DNA from 3 places in the Janthinobacterium sp. YR213 genome. Region 3 is predicted to be linked to each of the others. Evidence: predicted binding sites of a transcription regulator. Region 3 holds the regulator's gene; each other region holds the start of a gene.
What was found. The regulator FNR, encoded in region 3, switches genes on or off when oxygen is low (the NO sensors DNR and NnrR bind a similar motif). The targets are predictions, from matches to a motif close to TTGATNNNNATCAA.

Region 1: BLT98_RS06025 (OmpW/AlkL family protein) is a predicted target of FNR. The motif match lies at 3,357-3,370, and genes of this name have one in related genera.
Region 2: BLT98_RS10600 (universal stress protein) is a predicted target of FNR. The motif match lies at 2,303-2,316, and genes of this name have one in related genera.

What each region holds. Positions count from the first base shown of each region.
Region 1 covers NZ_FNDA01000001.1:1,374,676-1,381,764, forward strand. Annotated here, with positions in the region: gene BLT98_RS29665 (energy transducer TonB family protein) at 1-58, shown strand, start outside; gene BLT98_RS06010 (methionine ABC transporter ATP-binding protein) at 244-1,053, shown strand; gene BLT98_RS06015 (methionine ABC transporter permease) at 1,046-1,720, shown strand; gene BLT98_RS06020 (MetQ/NlpA family ABC transporter substrate-binding protein) at 1,753-2,580, shown strand; gene BLT98_RS06025 (OmpW/AlkL family protein) at 2,669-3,286, opposite strand; gene BLT98_RS06030 (LysR family transcriptional regulator) at 3,453-4,349, opposite strand; gene fur (ferric iron uptake transcriptional regulator) at 4,587-5,027, shown strand; gene BLT98_RS06040 (MerR family transcriptional regulator) at 5,107-5,472, shown strand; gene BLT98_RS06045 (NAD(P)H-dependent oxidoreductase) at 5,532-6,122, shown strand; gene BLT98_RS06050 (SpoIIE family protein phosphatase) at 6,295-7,089, shown strand, end outside.
Region 2 covers NZ_FNDA01000002.1:306,557-313,645, forward strand. Annotated here, with positions in the region: gene BLT98_RS10590 (NADP-dependent malic enzyme) at 1-309, shown strand, start outside; gene BLT98_RS10595 (hypothetical protein) at 363-1,232, opposite strand; gene BLT98_RS10600 (universal stress protein) at 1,302-2,138, opposite strand; gene BLT98_RS10605 (response regulator) at 2,451-3,464, opposite strand; gene BLT98_RS10610 (MHYT domain-containing protein) at 3,461-6,814, opposite strand.
Region 3 covers NZ_FNDA01000003.1:768,981-776,069, forward strand. Annotated here, with positions in the region: gene BLT98_RS17390 (response regulator) at 1-2,812, opposite strand, end outside; gene fnr (fumarate/nitrate reduction transcriptional regulator Fnr) at 3,062-3,820, shown strand; gene BLT98_RS17400 (FixH family protein) at 3,958-4,482, opposite strand; gene ccoG (cytochrome c oxidase accessory protein CcoG) at 4,585-5,967, opposite strand; gene ccoP (cytochrome-c oxidase, cbb3-type subunit III) at 5,970-6,890, opposite strand; gene BLT98_RS17415 (cbb3-type cytochrome oxidase subunit 3) at 6,883-7,086, opposite strand; gene ccoO (cytochrome-c oxidase, cbb3-type subunit II) at 7,088-7,089, opposite strand, start outside.

The DNA of each region.
Region 1 (7,089 bases), on a different contig from region 3:
CAAGGAACGGCCGGACCCGCTGGAATTATCGATTCCCGTCGAATTTTCCATTGGCTGATCGCACAAAAACCGCTTTTACTCTCGCCAAACACCCATATAGACATTATTTGCATATTCAAAGCAAGATTCTGTCGTAGGAGTAATAACACGATCGGAGGTATACTACGCAACCGACGTGGCAGGCTGGGCGATTTGGCCCCTGCAAGCAAGCCTGTCACGGTCCAATAAAAAAGGAAACACTGCATGACCACACCACACCGTACGCCGGTGATTCGCATCGATGGCGCAAACAAGACCTTCGCGCTACCCAAAGGCGAACAATTCCACGCGGTCAAATCGGTCACGCTGGAAGTCTATCCCGGTGATATTTTCGGCCTGATCGGCAAGAGCGGCGCCGGCAAATCGACCTTGCTGCGCCTGATTAACCTGCTCGAGCGCCCCGACAGCGGCACCATTACCGTGGCCGGGCGCGAATTGACACGCCTGGGCAAGAGCGAATTGCGCGACGCGCGCCAGAACATCGGCATGATTTTCCAGCAATTCAACCTGCTGCAAAACGCCAGCGTGTTCGACAACGTCGCCTTCCCACTGAAAATCCATGGCACGACCAAGGGCGAGCAGATCGCCGCCCGCGTCGAGGAATGTCTGGCGCTGGTGGGCCTGTCCGACAAGCTGCACAGCTATCCGGCACAATTGTCCGGCGGGCAGAAACAGCGCGTGGCCATTGCCCGCGCCCTGGCCAGCCACCCGGACGTGCTGCTGTGCGACGAGCCGACGTCCGCGCTGGACGCGGAAACCACGCGCGCCCTGCTCGACACCCTGCGCGACATCAATGCGCGCCTGGGAGTGACCATCGTCATCGTCAGCCATGAGCTGTCGGTGCTGGGCGCCATCTGCAACCGCGTGGCTGTCGTGGAAAACGGCGCCATCGCCGAACAATTCGATTTGAGCGACACGGCCACCCCGCGCAAGACGGCGCTGGGACGCGAGCTGGCTTATTACGGCACCGAGGCGTTTGAAGCCACCGCATGGAAGGATGCAACACATGTTTGAAGAATCGATCAATAACGTCATCAACCTGCTGCCGGAAATCTGGGTGGCGCTGGGCCAGACCATGACCATGCTGGGCATCGGCCTGACCGCCGCCATCCTGATCGGCGGCCCGCTGGGCATCCTGCTGTTTCTCGTCTCGGAAGGCCAGTCGCTGGAAAACCGTCCGCTGTCGACGATCCTGGGCTGGCTGGTGAACACCGTGCGCAGCTTCCCGTTCATCATCCTGCTGGTCGCCCTGACACCGTTTACGCGCATCATCGCCGGCACCTCGATCGGTCCGCTGGCGGCCAGCGTGCCGCTATCGTTCGCCGCCATTCCCTACCTGGCGCGCCTGGTGGAACAGAACCTGCGCGAAGTGCCGCGCGGCGTGATCGAGGCGGCGCACGCCATGGGCGCGTCGGAAATGCAGATCATCTTCCGCGTGCTGCTGGTGGAAGCGCGCTCCGGCCTCGTGCTGGCCCTGACCGTGCTGTCGATCAGCTTCCTGTCGTATTCGGCCGTGGCCGGCGTGGTGGGCGGCGGCGGTATCGGCGACCTGGCCATCCGCTACGGCTACTACCGCTTCGAGACGGACATCATGGTCGCCACCGTGGCCATCCTGATCGTGCTGGTGCAAACCATCCAGTTCGCCGGCACGCGCATCGCCAAGCGCCTCGACAAACGTTAATTCATATTCAGTATTTCAGTACAAGGAAAAGCATGAACCATATTCGCCGCAACCTGCTCCTGGCCGCCGCCAGCCTGGCCTTCGCCACCGCCGCCCACGCCAAGGACCCGAAAGAACTCGTCATCGGCACCAGCTCCGGCCCGTATTCGGACCAGCTGAAGCTGGGCATCAAGCCTATCCTGGAAAAACAGGGCTACAAGGTCAAGATCGTGGAATTCAACGACTACGTGCAGCCGAACTACGCGCTGGCCGAAGGTTCGCTGGACGCCAACGTGTTCCAGCACATCGTCTATCTGACCAAGTTCGCCACCGATAACAAGCTGCCACTGAGCTCGTTGATCACCGTGCCGACCATGCCGATCGGCCTGTACGGCGGCAAGCAAAAGTCCTTGGCCGACGTGAAGAACGGCTCCACCATCACCATGCCGAACGATCCGACCAACCAGGCGCGCGCGCTGGTGATGCTGGCCAAGATGGGCTGGATCAAGCTCAAACCGAACGTCGATCCGCTGCGCGCTTCCGAGCGCGACGTGCTGGAAAACCCGAAGAAGCTGAAACTGGTGCCGCTGGAAGCGGCGCAGCTGCCACGTTCGCTGGCCGACGCCGACTACGCTTTCGTCAACGGTAACTTCGCCCTGGCCGCCGGCATGAAGCTGACGTCGGCCCTCTCCGTGGAAAAGATCTCGGACAGCTACATCAACCTGGTCGCCATCCGCACGGCCGACAAGGCCAAGCCATGGGTCAAGGACCTGGAAGCGGCCTACCGCTCGCGCGCCTTCCTCGACGCGACCAACAAATACCTGGCCGGCTACGAGAAGACGGACTACCAGCTGGCGCTGGAAAAGACGCTGAAAAAATAAAGCAAAGCGCTGCACGCAAAAAAACGGCCAGGTTCACACCTGGCCGTTTTTTTATTGCCCGCGCCGCGTGGACGCCGTCATGCCATGCTTAGAAACGGTAACCCACACCGACGCCGATCAGGAGTGGATCCACCTTGACCTCGCTGATCTTGGCGCCACCGGCCAATACGTCGCTGCGGATCTGCACTTTCTTGATGTCGAAGTTCAAGGACCAGTTTTTGTCCAGTTTGTAGTCGACACCGGCTTGCAGCGAGAAGCCCCAGCTGTCATGTTCCAGGCGGCCGGCACCGTTCAGCAATTTCACGTCCGAGATATTCGTGTAGTTCACGCCCGCACCCACGTAAGGGCTGAACTGTTTTTCAGGCATGAAGTGGTATTGCAGCGACAGGGTCGGCGGCAAATGCTTGAAGCTGCCGATCTTCGTGCCGGACAAGGTGACGTCATGCTTTTGCGGATACGTCAGGATCAGCTCGGCAGCGATATTTGGCGTGAAGAAGTAGGAAATATCGATTTCAGGAATCGTCTTGCTGCTGACGTGAATCAGGTCGGATGCGCCGACGCCACCAACGGGAGCAGATTTGTTGGCCGGATCGATATGCACGGCGCGCGCACGGACCAGCCATGGGCTTTCCTGTGCCATTGCGTTGCCGGCGAATGCGCCGATGGCGGCCAGGACGATTGCTGCTGCAGTTGCGGACTTTTTCATTTTATTTCCCTCTGTCGTTAATGTCGTTAAGTAACGCTGCGAAGTCTAAGAGTGCAGTGCAACAAAAACTTTGATCCACATCAAATAGTGCTAGATGGCATCATCAGAGGGATTTTTTCCTTTGCCCAGGTCAAGAAAATGCGGCAGCGCAGCGCACGCATACGTATCAATGCACGCCGTCAAACAGGCTGGCGACCCAGTCGGCAAACACGCGCACACGGGGCGACAATTGCCGGTGGTGGGGATACAGCACGGACACGGGCAGCGGGTCGGGACGCAAGTCGCGCAGCACTTCCACCAGGTCGCCGGCCGCCAGCGCCCGCTCCAGATGGTAGCGGGGCGCCTGGATCAAGCCCATGCCCGCGCGGCAACAGGCGTGGTATGCGTCCGCACTGTTGACGGACACGGTGCCCGGCAAGGCCACGCTGTGCCGCTGGCCGTCCGCCTTGAAATCGAAGGGCCAGACCTTGCCCGTCTGGGCGGAAAAGAAATTGACGGCGCGGTGGCCATCCAGTTGCGCCAGAGTCTCCGGCGTGCCGTGCGCGGCCAGGTAGGCGGGGCTGGCGCACGTCACCTGCTCCAGCAGCGCCACGCGGCGCGCCACCATGGACGAATCGCCCAGCTCGCCCACGCGCAGCACGCAATCGACGCCTTCGCGCACCAGGTCGACGAGGCGGTCGCCCATGCCGATTTCCAGTTCGATCAGCGGATAGCGGGCGCAGAACTGGTCCAGCACGGGCATGACGAAATGCATGGCCAGGGTCGCGTGCAGGTCGATGCGCAGCTTGCCGACCGGCTGCTGGGCCGCCGAACTGAACACGGCTTCCGTTTCTTCCAGGTCCGCCAGCAGGCGCACGCAACGCTGGTAATACGCCTCGCCATCGGGCGTGGGCGTCACTTGCCGCGTGGTCCGCTGCAGCAGGCGCACGCGCAGCCGCGCTTCAAGCTGCTTGATCGCATGCGTGACGGTCGCCTTCGGGTAGCCGAGGTCATGCGCCGCCTGGGTGAAACTGCGCAGTTCGACGATGCGGGTAAAAATGCGCATCGCATCAAATCGGTCCATCTTCCTGCCCCATTGTTATTCCTTGCTGCACAGTGTAGCGATATCACCGTTGGTTTTGCAATTGCAACGCAAGATGCGTGCAACGCAATCGACGCTTGCGCCGATGTCACTGGTCTGCCGGCCGGCTAGCCAGCATAATATTTCCACTCCGCACAATACAAATGAGAATAGTAATGATTATCATTTGCGATATAATGCACTACCTCGCTCAAGCGACTACAAAAAGGAATGGGAGACATGGATATATTGAGGGAACTGCGTGAATCGGGCTTGAAAGTAACCATCCCCCGCTTGCGGATTCTGCAGCTGTTTCAAGAAGGCACGATCAAGCACCTGAGTGCGGACGATGTCTACAAACTCTTGCTGGCCGAAAAAATCGACGTGGGCCTGGCCACCATCTACCGCGTGCTGATGCAGTTTGCCGAAGCGGGCATTTTGTTTCGCCGGCACTTCGAATCGGGCCACGCCGTGTTCGAACTGAACGAAGGCCAGCACCACGACCACCTGGTCTGCACAGGCTGCGGCAAGGTCGATGAATTCGTCGACGAAGGCATTGAACTGCGCCAGAACGAGATCGCCGCCGAGCGGGGCTTCGTGCTGCACGAGCACGCGCTGTCGCTGTACGGCACCTGCGCCGAGTGCACGGCGAAGAAAGTCCCGCCGCGCAAACCGTCCTGAGGCATCGCGCAGCGTAGCGCCTGGCAAGCCACCTGCGCTACACTGCGTGCGCCGCAGCTCAGCTTAATAAAGGACCAGCATGTACATCGGAGAAATCGCCCGCCTGGCGGGCACCTCGCCCAAGGCCTTGCGCCACTATGAAGCACTGGGCTTGCTGGGCGATGTGCGCCGCTCGGGCGCCTACCGCGTCTACACGCAGCAAGACCTGGCGCAAGTGAGGCTGATACGCCAGGCGCAGGCCCTGGGCTTCCGCCTGGCCGAACTGCTGCCCATCCTGGCCGGCGACGATACCGACTGGGCCGTCCTGTCGCAGCACATCGCCGCCAAGCGCGCACAGGTGCGGCAGGATATCGCCCGCCTGCGCCAGCTCGATGCGCAACTGGCCGACATCGACACGGAAATCCGCGACTGCCTGGCGCAGCAGCGTCTGCAAGAGGCCGCTTGACTCTGCCCTCAGGGGCAGGCTTTAGCATGCAAGCTCTTCTTTAACGGACAGCCTGCATCATGACCAAGACGACACCCAAGCGCATTTTGATACTCCTCGGCCACCCGTCGGGCGACAGCTTTTGCGCCGCCCTGGCCGAAGCCTATGCCGCCACGGCCCGCAGCGCAGGCCACTGCGTGCGCGAACTGCGCCTGGGCCAGCTGGACTTCGACCCCATCCTGCACGAAGGCTACCGCCAGGTGCAGCCGCTGGAAGCGGACTTGCTGGCGGCGCAGGAAGCCATCAGCTGGGCCGAACACCTGGTGTTCGCCTACCCGATCTGGTGGGGTGGCGCACCGGCCCTGCTGAAGGGCTTCGTCGACCGCGTCTTCCTGCCCGGCTACGCTTTCAAATATCGCCCCGGCAAGGCTTTCCCGGCGCAACTGCTGAAAGGCCGCACGGCCCAGCTGCTGGTGACGATGGATACGCCGCCCTGGTATTTCCGCTGGGTCTACCGCATGCCCGGCATCCACCAGCTGCGCAAGACGACGCTGGAATTTTGCGGCATCAAACCCGTCAGGGTGGCCAGCTTCGGCCCCATCCTGCACTCCACCGAGCCGCAGCGCGCGCGCTGGCTGGCGCAGGCACAGGTGCTGGCCCGGCGCCTGTAAGTTGCTTGCCATGCAGCCATCTTGCATACGGTTTTGACAAGCTGGTAATCAAGCCGTCATATTCCAAGGCTACCATGATGATATTGCCTGTTTGTCAGTCGCCTTGCCGTCGCGACAACAAGGGTCCGATCGTCATGTAAAGGTAGCCGCTGTGGAGTTCAACGCTTCTCGATTGCATCTTCCCCGTTATCGCACGTCCGTGGCGTCCGACCTGTGCATCCCCACGGAATCCGTGCAGGCCGACGCCAGCAACTTCGCCGTGCTGGAATTGTTCACGGAACGGCGCGACATGATGAGCCTGCCCGTCACCGAGCAGCAGAAGCCCATCGGCCTGATCAGCCGCAACATCTTCATGTCGCAGATGTCCAAGCCCTTCTATCACGAGGTGTACGGCAAGAAGAGCTGCATCGCCTTCATGGACAAGGAACCGCTGATCGTCGATGGCGCCATGAGCATCGAAGACCTCACCTTCCGCGCCGTGGAAGCGGGCGAAAAGGCGCTGGCCGACGGCTTCATCATCACTGCCGATGGGGCGCTGGCCGGGGTGGGCTTCGGCTTGCAGCTGATGAACGTGGTGGCCACCATGCAGGCGGAAAAGAACCGGCAAATCATGCACAGCATCGATTACGCCAGCGTGATCCAGCGCGCCCTGCTGCGCACCTCCGATGCGGAATTGCGCGCCACCCTGCCCGACGCCCACCTGGAATGGCAGCCGCGCGACGTCGTCGGCGGCGATTTCTACTTCTTCGAGCGCCACGCGGGCGGCTGGTTCGCCGCCATCGCCGACTGCACCGGCCACGGCGTGCCGGGCGCCTTCATGACCCTGATCGCCTCGTCGGCCCTGAGCCAGGCCTTGCGCGAACTGGGGCCGCACGATCCGGCCGCCCTGATCGGCGCCGTCAGCCGCGCCATCAAGACCCTGCTGGGCCAGGACGGCGCCGGCAGCGGCGAAGCCACCGGCCACGCC
Region 2 (7,089 bases), on a different contig from region 3:
GCGCCGGACCTGGAAATCGACGGCGAAATGCACGGCGATACGGCCCTCGACAGCAAGCTGCGTCAAAAAATCATGCCCAATTCGGCACTGAAGAACGACGCCAACCTGCTCGTCATGCCGAACATCGAATCGGCCAACATCGCCTACAACCTGGTGAAGACGGCGGCCGGCAACGGCATCGCCGTGGGTCCGATCCTGCTCGGCTGCGCCAAGCCCGTGCACATCCTGACGCCATCGGCCACCGTGCGCCGCATCGTCAACATGACGGCCTTGTGCGTCGTTGACGCGGTAGCGCAACGCAAAGCCTAAGCTTTTAGCTGCCGCCTGAAAGCCGCGCCATCCGCAAGGAGGCGCGGCTTTTTTTACATGGGCGGCACGGGCAGGGCGGCGGCGGGCGGATGGCGGCGCAGGTAGTAATGGCGGTACAGCATGATCTCGCCCCATACCAGCAGCAGCGCCGCCAGCGCGAACAGGCCCAGCGTGATCTTGAGCGAATTGAAATAGGCGCCGGCTTGCCGTTTGATGGCGTCGATGAAAATCATCGGCACTGACTTGTCGAGTTTGCTGAAGTCGGCATGGCGCGCCACGTCGGTGGTCAGGCGCACGGCCAGATCGGTGCCCAGCGCGGCCAGTTCGCCCGTCGCCTGGCCACGGAAGTTGGCGCCCTTGAGCGCTTCGCCGAGCAGGCCGACCCTGGCGATCAGCTGTTCCTGCAGCACCTGCGTCAGCAGCACGCTGCCGCGGCGCAGAATGAATTCATTGATCCAGCGCGCCTTGCTGCGTTCCCAGTAGCTGCTGGATGTGGGCTGGTAATACATGCCTTGCACGAATGGTTCCAGCAGGCTGCGCACGCTGATGGGCTGGCCCGGGGCGATCAGCTTGACCTGCTGTTCCAGGTAGACGCGCAGCGCCGGCATCTGTGCTTCGACCACGGGCTGCAAGTCGCGCTCGAGGGCCTGGTTGACCACGCGGTGCACGCTGTGCACGGCGCCAAAGCCGGCACCGAGGAGCGGCAGCGCGAGCAGGATCAGCACATAGCTGAGCTTGGCGGCCACATGCCAGGCGCGGGGACGGCGCACCAGCAGGCATTTTCTGGCCAGCTGGTAGCAGATGCCGAGCGCCAGCACGAAGCCGGCCGCGCTGCACAGCAGCATCCACGGCAGGGCGGTCCACAGCAGTTCGCCGCCGAATGGCGCCAGGCTATTGCCCCAATTGACGAGTTGTTGGTTCATGTACATTGCTTTGATATGGATAGACAGGCAAGTATATCCATTGTGCAACGACATGGAGCGCGCTTGGTCTCAGTGCGCCATCAGCACCGGCAAGGTCATCTGGCGCAAGATCGTTTCCGTCACGCCGCCGAGTAAAATTTCGCGGAAGCGCGCGTGGCCGTAGCCGCCCATCACCAGCAGGTCCGCATGCACTTCGGCGGCCATGGCCAGCAGCGCCGCGCCGATGTCGCCCGTGGCGATGGCTGGACGCACTTCGACGGGCACGCCATGGCGGCTCAGGTAGGCGGCGATGTCGGCGCCCGGATGGCGGGCCGGCTGTGCATGGCCGGCCGGCGGGTGCAGCAGGGCCAGCACCACCAGGCGCGCCGTGCGCAAGAGGGGCAGGGCGTGGCCGATGGCGCGCGTCGCTTCCATGCTGCCATCCCAGGCCACCACGACGGTGTTGTCGATCTGCGTGAACTTGCCGCTGCGCGGCACGATCAGCACGGGACGGGCCGCGTTCAGCATCACGTAGGGCACCAGGTCGCTCATGGCGCCGGGCAGCGCTTCGCTGTCGTCGTGCTGGCTCAGCACCGTCAAGTCGCTGTAGCGGGCGCTGACGGCCATGCCGCCATCCTCATCGTCTTCGATCAGGCGCCGTTCCAGCGAGACGGTGCCGGCCTGGCGCGCCAGCGTTTCAAACTGGTCGAGGGCCTGTTCCGCCTGCCCATGCAGGGCGTTGATCTGCGCCGCCACGGCGCTGCCGCGCATGCCGCGGTTGTTTTCCACGTAAAAGCGCGACAGGCCCGTCATGGCGGCGCCGATCAGGTGCGCCTGGTGCGCGTGCGCCAGCCGTGCCGCGATGGCGATGCGCTGCGGCGCATGGCGCGACAGGTCGGCGTGGACGAGGATGGATTTATAGGCCATGTTGTCATTCGCTAGTCAGGATGGCAACAAGGCTAGAACGGCAACACGGGCAAGTCCAGCATTGCCTTGCTGGCGGGCGGTTTTCTTATGCTGGGCTTGATGTGGGTCAAAAAAACACGGGCCATGGCCATCCGCAAGCCCACAGCCAGGAAATGCTGATCCATTTGATGTGCATCAAAATGTTTGGCCCGTCGCCAGCCATAATGGTATTGAACTCCTTGCCTTTCCAGTGGTCTGCATCGGCGCCGGCGCCATCTGTCCGGCACTTCCCTGTGTGACGCAACAACGCTGGCCGTGGCGGGAGTTCATTCTTCAAGCGGGCGCGTGGTGTTCCTCTTTCTCTGCCCAGCGCAGCCGGATGGCGTCGATGGCGGGCAGTTCCTGCACAAACAGCTCGACCAGCCGCGCATCGAAATGGCTGCCTTGTTGCGCTTGCAGATAGCCCACGGCGTCCAGCACCGACCACGCGCGCTTGTACGGGCGCACCGAGGTCAGCGCGTCGAAGACGTCGGCCACGGCGACGATGCGCCCCGCCAGGGGAATCGCTTCGCCCGCCAAGCCGTTCGGGTAGCCGCTGCCATCCCATTTTTCATGGTGCGACAGGGCGATGGCGCGCGCCAGCGCCAGCATGCCGCCTTGCGCATGTTCGCCGATGATGTCGCCGCCGATGCGCGCGTGCGTCTGCATGATGGCCCATTCATCCGCGTCGAGCTTGCCCGGCTTTTGCAGGATGCGGTCGGGGATGCCGATCTTGCCCACGTCGTGCATGGGCGCCGCGTGCAGCAGGTCGTCAGCGGCGGCCTCGTCCATGCCGGCGGCCACGCCCAGCAGGCGCGCGTAATGGCTCATGCGGATCACGTGCAGGCCCGTTTCATTGTCCTTGTATTCGGCTGCCAGGCCCAGGCGCTGGACGATCTGCAGCCGCGTTTCCTTCAGCTCGTCGATGCGGACCAGCGACAGGTGCGTGCGCACGCGGGCGCGCACGATGGCGGGACTGAGCGGCTTGGTGATGTAATCGACGGCGCCCGCTTCAAAACCACTGAGTTCGTCGCGCATGTCGTTCAGGGCCGTGACGAAAATGACGGGAATGGCGGCCGTCAGTGGCGCGGCTTTCAGCTGGCGGCAGGCGTCGTGGCCGCTCATGCCGGGCATCATCACGTCGAGCAGGATCAGGGCCGGGCGTTCCTGCTGCGCCAGTTCCAGTGCCCGCGCGCCATCCTTGGCGAACAGCAGCGCGTAGTCGTTCTGCAATATCTGGCGCAGCAATTGCAAATTGGCCGCCTCGTCGTCGACGACCAGAATCACGGGCCTGGCTGGTGCATTCATGGGGACTCCGGTGCGAAGGCGTGCAGCAAGTCGTGCAGGAGCGACTGTGCCAGAGGGAAATCGAAATCGTCGATGGCATGCCGCAGCGGCGCCAGCGCGTCCGCTTGCGCGCCCATGGCGTGCTGCAACTGTGCTTGCGCCGCGTCATCGAGTTCGCCGCGCCGCAAGGCGTGCAGCAGGGAGCTGGCCGCTTGCCGGGCGGCGGGCGCGTCGAAGGCAGCCGCCGTTGCCGCCGGCAATGCAGTCGGCGCCAGCCGGGCGATGGCGGCCACGGCCGCCGGCCATTGCGTCAGCAGGGCGCCCAGGGTCTCGTCGAGCTGCTGGGCCGTGGCGGAGCCGGGGCTGGCGCAGCACTGCTCCAGCGCCGCCAGGCTGGCGGCCAGCTGCTCCAGGCCGAGATTGGCTGCCACGCCGCGCAGCTGGTGACTCTGCGGCAAGAGCGCCGCGTGATCGCGGGCCTCGATGGCGGCCAGCAGGGCAGGCGGCAAGCGGGGATGCTCGCGTGCGAAACGGGCCAGCGCCGCGTGGTAGGCACTGTCGTTGCCGGCCCAGCGCTGCAGTGCGCCCGCGTGGTGCAGCACCCGTCCGCCAGCGGGCGCCGCCGGTTCGCCGCCATCGTCGCCCGCTTCTGCCGCCAGGCCCAGCACGCGGGCGATTTCCTGCGACAGCGCCTGCCACTCGACGGGCTTGGTGGCGAAACCGTCCATGCCGGCCGCCCGCGCCGCCTTGCGGTGCGCATCGAGCACGCTGGCCGTCATGGCGATCACGGGCACGCGCGGGCGGCCATCGCGCAGGGCGGCGGCACGGATGGCTTGCGTGGCGGCCAGGCCATCCATGCGCGGCATCTGCAAGTCCAGCAGCAGAATGTCGAAGTCGTCCTGCTGCGCCAGCTGCAAGGCTTGCGCGCCATCGCCGGCCGTCACCACCGTATGTCCGCGCTTGCCCAATAGTAAGCTCAGCAGTTCCAGGTTTTGCGGCACGTCGTCGGCGGCCAGCACGCGCAGGGGCGGCAGGCGCACGCTGCGGCGTTCGCTGGCGGGCAGCGCCGCCTGGCGTGCCGGCAGCAAGGGCAGCATGACGTGGAACACGCTGCCGTGCGGCAAGGCGGCATCGGCCCAGATGCGCCCCTGCATCAGGGTCACCAGTTGCCGGCTGATGGTGGTGCCCAGGCCCGTGCCGCCAAAGCGCCGCGTGGTCGAGGCGTCCGCTTGCACGAACGGTTCAAAGATGGCGTCGCGCCGTTCCGCGGGGATGCCGATGCCGCTGTCCTGCACCAGCAGGTGCAGCTGGCCCTCCTCGAAGCGCGCCGCCAGGCTGACGGCGCCGCCGGGCGTGAACTTGATGGCGTTGTCGAGCAGGTTGCCCAGCACTTGCCGCATGCGCAATTCGTCGCCATGCAGCACGGCCGGCAGTTGCGGGTCGTACTGCACCTCCATGCGCAAGCCCTTGGCGCGCGCATGGATGCCATACGTGGAGGCCAGTTCATCGACCAGCGCCAGCAGGCTGTAGTCGCGCAATTCCAGCGCCATGGCACCCTTGTCCAGCTTGGCCGTATCGAGCACTTCGTTGAGCAGGCGCAATAGTGAGCGGCCGGACTGGCGCACGGTATCGAGGTGGCGCCGCTGCTCGGGCGCCAGTGGCGAGTCCAGCAGCACATCCGTGAAACCGAGGATGGAATTCATCGGCGTGCGGATTTCATGGCTCATGTTGGCGACAAAGCTGGCCCGCGTGGCGGCCGCCAGCTCCGCTTTTTCCTTGGCCATGCGCAAGTCTTCCTCCATTTGCCGCCGTTCGCTGATGTCGAGGATGACGCCGTCGACCCAGCGCACGGCGCCTGCCGCATCGTGCACCACGGTGCCCCGCTCCCACAGCCAGCGCGCCGTGCCGTCGGCATGCAGCAGCCGGTATTCAAGCAGGTAGGGCTCACCGCTGGCGACGCTGTGGTTGAAGACATCGATGACGTAGGCGCGCTCTTCGCTGGCGATCAGGCCCGTGATGGTGCGGCGCGGCACGGCGCCGAGAAAGTCGGCGGGCGGATAGCCGGTGACGGCTTCCACGCCATCGCTGATGAACAGCATGGGCTGGTTTTCCGCCGTGGTGCAGCGAAAGGCGATGCCGGGAATATTGCCGATCAGCGAGCGCAACTGCTGCTCGCTTTCGCGCAGGGCGGCCAGCATGGCGCGCCGTTCGCTGATGTCCGTAATGAACAGCACATATAAATCCTGGTCGGCCAGGCGCGCGCTGGCCATCGAACGCTGCACGGCCACGGGGGCGCCATCCTTGCGCAGGTAGACGATTTCCTCGCTGGCGTGGGACGCATCGCCTTCGCCCGTGCGCAGGTAGTACAGCAGGCCGTTCTGTTCCGACTGGCGCACGTCGCTGACCAGCACGCTGACATGGCGGCCGATGATTTCCGCCGAGCGCCAGCCGAGGATGCGCTCGGCGGCACCGTTGAAGTCGACGATGCTGCCGTGGCGGTCGATGGTGATGACGCCGTCGACCGTGCTCGTCAGCAGCGAACGCGTCCAGTGTTCGCTCTGGTTCAGGTGGCGAAACAGTTCGCGGTAGCGCAAGATGCCCACGGCCGAGGCGACCAGGATCGTCAGGGCGATGGTCAGCAGGGTCACGCTGATCACCAGCATGGGCCGGTTGGCATCGGCATCATTGCCTGGGGGAATCGTTCCCACGAAGCGGGCCGCTTGCATGCCCATGTAATGCATCCCGGTAATCGCGCAACCCATGACGCAGGCGCTGATCAGCGTGCGCTGCGCTGCGGCTATGCGGCTGCTCCAGCCGCGCAAGCCGAAGCGTATCCACAGGGCCAGGGTGGCCAGCGCCACGGCAACGACGAGCGAGAGTGCGAACAGCAGTGGTTCGTAGCGCAGCGACAAGCCCATGCGCATGGCGTGCATGCCCGTGTAATGCATGGCGCCGATGCCCAGGCCCACCAGCAAGCCGCTGCGCAGCAGCAGTGGCGCCGTGACGGTGCGCCGGCTGATGGTGGCCAGGGCGACGAACGAGGCCGCCACGCTGGGCACGATGGACAGCAAGGTCAGGCCCGGATCGTAGGCGACGCTGGTGCCCAGCTCGAAGGCCAGCATGCCGATGAAATGCATGGCCCACACGCCGCAGCCCAGGGCCAGGCTGCCGGCCAGCAGGCACAGCAGGTGCAAGCGGCGGCTGATGCTCGCCTGCGCGCGGCTGTACGCCGTCATCTGGAAAGCCATCCACGACGTGAAAATGGCGATCACCAGCGACAGCAGCACCAGTCCCGGCGCATGCACGCCGTGGTGCAGCTGGGCCGGATCGGCGGGAACGTGGAACAGGTGCTGGACGCTGGCAGGTATCATCGTAGGCAAACAGGTGACGCGTTTGGCGCTGGCGTGTGCGCCTGCCGCCACTGCGGGTGATCGATACGGATTACCTTACCAGATTTCAGGAAACAAATATCTTAATTGTAATTATTTTCCCTGTCGTGCAAGCCGTGTCCATGCGGGAAAGTAGGCCGCCCACCTTGCCGTGCCCGTGGAATGGAGGTGCTGGCGAGGAAGTTGCGATCAGGAATTATGTGGTTTTTTTGCAAAGTGCGACGTCGTGCCTGGTGTCATGCTACATTTGCGTCCTG
Region 3 (7,089 bases):
TCAACGCGTCTTCCACCATGCGCCGCAGCACGCCGCGCCCCTTCGCGTCGCGTCCCATCACGCGCATCAGCGGCGCCATGGAAAACACTTCTTCATCGGCGACGCGTACCGGCTCGGCCGCCTGTACTTGCGGACGCTTGGGCAGGTGGCGCAGGATGACCTCCATCATCTCTTCCACCACCACGGGCTTGGCGATGAAGTCGCTGATGCCGGCCGTCATGCAGCGCTCGCGCTCGGACGCCAGCACGCCGGCCGTCATGGCGATCACGGGCAGGTTCAGGCGCAGTTCCGTGCGGATGATGTGGGTGGCGCTGAAACCGTCCATGACGGGCATCTGCATGTCCATCAGCACGATGTCGTAGCGCAGCGCTTCCGTGCGCAGCCGTTCCACGGCTTGCAAGCCGTCGCCCACCACGTCCAGGGTGGCGCCCATGTGTTCGAGGATGCCGCGCGCCACGGCCTGGTTCAAATGATTGTCTTCCACCAGCAGGAAATGCACGCCGGCCAGTTCCGTGCCCAGCGGCTGGTGCAGGATGCGCTGCTCGCCGCCGTCATTCTTGGCGATCAGCGCCTGGTGCAGGGCATCGAACAGGCTGGAGCCCGTGATCGGCTTCATCAGCACGACATCGGCCTCGGCCGCACTGGAGATTTCCTCCAGGTGGTTGCGGGCGAAGGCGTTGACCATCACCACGATGGGCTGGCGCTGGCCGCTGGCCGCCTGGCGGATGGCCTTGGCCGTGGCCAGTCCGTCCATCACGGGCATGTGCCAGTCGGCCAGCACCACATCATACGGCTGCTGCTGCGCCAGGCGTTCGCGGTACAGTTCGATTGCGGCAAAGCCGGAGTCCACTTCGTCGGCCAGCCAGCCCCACGCCTCGATCAGCTTGACGATCAGTTCGCGCGTCGTGCGGTTGTCGTCGGCCACCAGCAGGCGCAGCTGGCCCAGGGCCGGCGTGCGCCGCGTTTCGGCCGGCTGCGCCAGCATCTCGAAGGGCACGCTGAACCAGAAGCGGCTGCCCTTGCCTTCGCTGCTGGCGACGGCGATGTCGCCGCCCATCATGTGGATCAGCTGCTTGCTGATGGCCAGGCCCAGGCCCGTGCCGCCGAAGCGCCGCGTGATGCTCTGGTCGCCCTGTGAAAACGCGGCAAACAGCTGCTGTTGCTGCAGTTCCGTCATGCCGATGCCCGTGTCGCGCACTTCGAAGCGCAGCCAGGCGCGCCCGTTTTCGCTCTCGGCCAGGCTGACGGCCACCACCACTTCGCCGCTCTCGGTAAACTTGATGGCGTTGCCGGCCAGGTTGACGAGAATTTGCTGCAGGCGCTGGGCGTCGCCCACGAGGCGCCGCGGCACGTCGGGCTCGACGGCGATGGCCAGTTCCAGTTCCTTTTCGCCCGCATTCATCGTCATCGTCGTGGCCAGGGTATTCATGACTTCGTCGAGGTCGAATTCGACGGGTGACAATTCCATGCGGCGCGCCTCGATCTTCGAATAGTCGAGTACATCGTTGAGGATGCCCAGCAGCGACTGGCCCGCCACTCTGACCATGGTCAGGTACTTGCGCTGTTCCGTGTCGAGCCTGGTATTGCCCAGCAAATACACCATGCCCAGCACGGCATTGAGGGGCGTGCGGATTTCATGGCTCATGTTGGCCACGAAATCGCTCTTGGCACGGTTGGCCGCCTCGGCCCGGTCGCGTTCCTGCTCCAGCTCCGCCGCGCGCGCTTCGAGTTCCTGCTGCAGGCGGTCGCGTTCGCTCATCAGGCCGTTGAACGCTTCCGTCAGTTCGCCGATCTCGTCGCGCTGCTGTACCGGCACGGGGGTGAAACGGCTGCCGCTGGTGCGCAGGGCCAGCAGGGTGTCGCGCAGGCGCACCAGCGGCGACAGCAGGCGCACGGTGACCAAGCCCAGAACAAAGGCGGCCAGCAGCGAAGCGAGGATGCTCCACAGCACCAGCCGGTACAGTACGCCATCGAACGGTTCGAAGGCATCCTCGACGGGCAGCGAGGCGGCCAGCAGCCAGTTCACGGATTTCAGGCGCTTGAAGCTGTTGACGGCCGTGATGCCGCGGCTGTTGGTGCTGACCATGCTGCCTTCGCCATCCTCCTTCAGCAGTTGGGTGGTCGTCAGGTTGGCGTTCGGCTTGCGTGGCTGCAGCAAACGGCTGGTATCGGGGTGCAGCACATAGCGCGGCACGGCGCCGCGCGTGAGGATGAAGTAATAGCCGCTCTTGCCGATCTTTTCCGAGCGCAGGCGGCCCAGCAGATTGTCCTTGTACAGGCGCAGCACGCCGATCACCACGCCGGCCACCTGGCCATCGGCGGCCAGCACGGGCGCCACCATCTGCACGATGGGCATGCCGCTCGACTTGCCCAGCATCGGCTCGGTAATCATGGGCTGGCGCGTGCGCAGGACGGTCTGGAAATACTCGCGCTCGGCGACGTTGATGCCGGCGCGCCCCGCCACTTCCGGCATGTCGGCCACGATGGCGCCATGCGCATCGAGCACCAGCACGTCGTCGAACAGCACCAGCATCGAGCGGCGCGCATAGTATTCGCGCAGTTTGGCGGGCTGGGCGATCAGTTCCGGCGGCTGCTGCCTGGCCGTCAGGGTGACAATCTGCAGCAGCATGCCCAGCTTGTCGTCGAGCTCGGCAGCGGTGCGGCTGATCAGGGATGACTGCTGGCTCAGCAGTACTCGGGTGAAGTCGTCGCGCATGTGCTGCACCTGGATCATGGTGACCAGCGCGATCATGGCGATCGAGGTCAGGCTGGTGGCCAGCGCGACTTTTGCTTTAATGCCGAGAGGCTTCATGATTTCCTTTTCAGTGCCGGGCGGCACAGGCGGCAGATAATGCTGTCAGGAATTTTCCTATCAATACCCCAGCTTGGCAAGCGCCGCCGCGCAAATTGCCCGCCCCGTATGGGCTTTTGACGATGTTGCCATATAATTAAAGGCTGGACGTCGTTTATTCGCCGAATTTACGGTGAAATTGGCATACGGCAACCCTGTATGCAGCTGTATGCAGTAAACTTGTTGTTGCATTTTCTAAAAGGTACCGACATGACTGAAGCGCTACTCACTCCCACCTTGCCCACCGTGAACGTGGAGGCGTTGCGTGCACGATGCTCGACCTGCAGCATGCATCAATTGTGCCTGCCGATGGGCCTTGATGTGGGCGACATGGATAGGCTGGACCAGATCATCGGCCGCCGCCGCAAGATCGTGCGCGGGGCCTCGCTGTTCCGCATCGGCGACTCGTTCCAGAACCTGTACGCGATCCGCCTGGGGCACTTCAAGACCTACCAGATCAATCCGGGTGGCGAAGAGCAGGTGACGGGTTTCCAGATGGCCGGTGAACTGCTGGGCATGGACGCCATCAGCGCCGACCGCCACCACTGTAATGCCGTGGCGCTGGAAGACAGCGAAGTGTGTGAAATTCCGTTTTCCAGCCTGGAACAATTGCTGGGCAATATGCCGACCCTGCTGCGTCATTTCCACCGCATGATGAGCCAGGAAATCACGCGCGAGCAAAGCGTCATGCTATTGCTGGGCAATATGCAGGCGACCCAGCGTTTTGCCGCCTTCATCGTCAACCTGGCGTCGCGCTATGAAGCACGTGGCTATTCGGGCAGCAATTTCCAGCTGCGCATGTCGCGCGAGGAAATCGGCAACTATCTGGGCCTGACCATCGAAAGCGTCAGCCGCTTATTGTCGAAATTCAAGAAGGAAGGCTGGCTGCGCGTCTCGAACCGCGAGATCGAAATCCTGCAGCCGGCCAAGTTGAAAGCGATTACGGCCGGCACGGACACCTGCAAGTAACAGCACCGTCAAAACCTGCTGCGCGTCGCGCTTTGCGGCCTGCGATGCTCGCTGGCTCGGCGCCCCCGTGCATAGCACAGCTGCGCTTCTCAACCACAAATCACTGCCGCTCGCGACGGTTTTCCCGGCGCTGTACGTTAAAGCTCTTCATCCGCGTGCAGCGCGATGCTGCGTTGCAGGGGCCAGGTCCAGATGCCGGACAGGCGCCACTCGCGTTTGTCGTTTTCCACCAGCACTTGCCAGCGGCTGCGCTCGAGCATCGGCAGTGCTACGGAAAAATTGCCGGCCGCATCGGGCTGCACCAGCAGCTTGATATCCTTTTCCGGCAGGGTCGCATGCGCCAGGTGCAGCTGCAGCGGCGCCTGATAGGCCTTGCCGAAGCTGTGCACGGAACCACTGAGGCGCGCTGCAGCCACGTCATATGACAGGCGCGTATCCATGGCCAGGTCGCTGGCGATCGTGTCGCGCTTCAAATCCTGGTTGATTGCCTTGCCCTGCTTGTAATAATCGCCCACCACCAGCGCATCGGGCTGCGTAAACGCGATATAGCCCATGAAGCTGCCGACGACCACGGACAGGCCGGGACCGATCATCAGCAGCCATGGCCAGCGATGCTTGTACCACGGTGCAACGGGGGCTTGCAGTTTCAGACTGTCGGACATGCTGTTTCTCCTGTTTAATCAGCCAGTCCCCGCATGGGGACCGGCCTTCCTGCAACTTCGTGGCGGCGGCGAGGGCACCCGGTCCCCGTCCGCCTTTCCTTGTTAACGTGGCACGATGAATACCGCGCTTTCGCGCACATGCAGCGATGGATCGTCCAGCGATTGCAATTCGATCGCAATCTTGTTCGAGCCCTTCTCGCCGACGCCGTGCGGCACGCGCAGGCGGATCGGCCAGCCCAGCGTTTCCGTCGGCTGCAAGGTCACTTCTTCGCGCGTCAGCAAGGTCAGGCCCGGCAAGCCGGAAGCGCTGATTTTAAAATGCTGGCTTTGCTCGGACGTATTCATGATCTGCAGGCGGTAGACGTTTTCGATCATGCCGTCTTCCACTTCGCGTCCCATCGAACCGCGGTCGCGGATCACGTCCATTTTCAGGGGCGTGCGCAGGGCCAGCGAGGTACACACGGCGATGATGATCAGGGCCAGGATGGAAGTGTAGATCAAGACGCGCGGGCGCATGGCGCGCTGGCGTATCTGCTTCGAATTGAAGTTGTTTTCCATCGCATGGTCGGTGCTGTAGCGTATCAGGCCACGCGGCCGCTCGACCTTGTCCATCACGCTGTTGCAGGCATCGACGCAGGCGGCGCAGCCGATGCATTCATACTGCAGGCCGTTGCGGATATCGATGCCGGTCGGACACACCTGCACGCACAGGGTACAGTCGATGCAATCGCCCAGCTTGTCGTTGTTGCCGGCCTTCTTGCTCATGGCGCCACGCGGTTCGCCGCGCTTGGCATCGTAGGTGATGATCAGCGTGTCCTGGTCGAACATGGCGCTCTGGAAGCGCGCGTAGGGGCACATGTATTTGCACACCTGCTCGCGCAGCCAGCCCGCGTTGCCGTAGGTTGCCAGGCTGTAGAACAAGACCCAGAACCATTCCCAGGGACCGAAATTGAGGGTGGTCACCGACTGCGCCAGTTCCTTGATCGGCGTGAAGTAGCCGACAAAGGTAAAGCCCGTCCACAGGGCGATGGCGCCCCATACCAGGTGCTTGGCGGTCTTCTTGAAGGCCTTGCGCACGGAGGGGCCCTGCTTGTCGAGGGCCATGCGCGCGCTGCGCGTGCCCTCGATGCGGCGTTCGACCCACAGGAAAATTTCCGTGTATACCGTTTGCGGGCAGGAGAACCCGCACCACACCCGCCCGGCAATGGCCGTGACGAGGAATAACAAATACGCACAGATGATCAGCAGGGCCGCCAGATAGATGAAATCCTGGGGCCACAGCACGACGCCGAAAATGTAGAACTTGCGCGTGGTCAAATCGAACAGCAGGGCTTGCCTGCCATTCCAGGTCAACCACGGCAAGCCGTAGAACGCCAGCTGGGTAAGCCATACGCATACCCATCGCCAGGTAGCGTAGCGTCCTTTGGCCTCGCGAGGGTAGATTTGCTCGCGGGCCGCATACATCTTGATGACTTGAGGTTCCATTTTTACTTTGCGGGTGCCTGCGGATTCGACAGGCTCCAGACATACGCCGACAGCACGTGTACCTTGGATTCGCCGAGGAAATCGCTGAAGGCCGGCATGGTGTTGCTGCGTCCCTTGCGTACGGTTTCCATGATGGTATCGGCGCTGCCGCCGTACAGCCAGGTCTTGTCCGTCAGGTTCGGCGCGCCGAGCATCTGGTTACCCTTGGCATCGGCGCCATGACAGGCCATGCAGGCGCCAAACTTGGCCTTGCCCAGCACGGACTTGACGGGATCCGAGGTCGAGCCGGACAGGCTCAGCACATAATGGGCCACATTCTCGACATCCTTTTCGGAGCCCAGGGCGGCGCCCATCGGTGGCATCTGCCCATTGCGGCCGTGCATGATGGTGGTCTTGATGATGTCGGGTTCGCCGCCATACAGCCAGTCCTTGTCGGTCAGGTTGGGGAAGCCCTTGTTGCCGCGTGCATCCGAACCGTGGCATTGCGCGCAGTAGGTCAGGAACAGGCGCTGGCCGATGGCTTGCGCCTGCGGATCGGCGGCCACCGTCTTCAAGTCCTGGCTCAGGTACTTGTTGAACAGGGGACCGTAGTCGGCTTCCGCCTTCTTCAGTTCTTCCTCGTACTGGCCCGTCGATTTCCAGCCCAGGCTGCCGGCATAGTTGCCCAGGCCCGGATACAGGAACAGGTACGCCAGGGAGAAGACGATGGTGATGTAGAACAACCACATCCACCAGCGCGGCATCGGCGTATTGAGTTCCTTCAAGTCCTCGTCCCAGACGTGGCCCGTGGTGCCGTCAGCAGGGGCGCCCTCGACCACTTTGATTTTCGACTGCGAGTACAGCAGCACGCCGCAGCCGATGATGCCCAGCAGGGACAGCACGACGATGTAAATATTCCAGAAGCCATTGGTAAAGTCAGCCATGGTTATGCTCCTTTGCCAGGGTCATTTCGGCTTCGGCCGGATAGTCGAGCGCGTCGTCGGCGAACGGCAGGCGTGCCGCCGCGTCGAAGTCGCTGTTGCTGCGGCTGAACGTCCACCACAGGATGCCCACGAACGTCGTAAAGGAAACCACCGTCATGACGCTGCTGGCGCTGTCAAACAGGTTTTCGATTGCCATGCT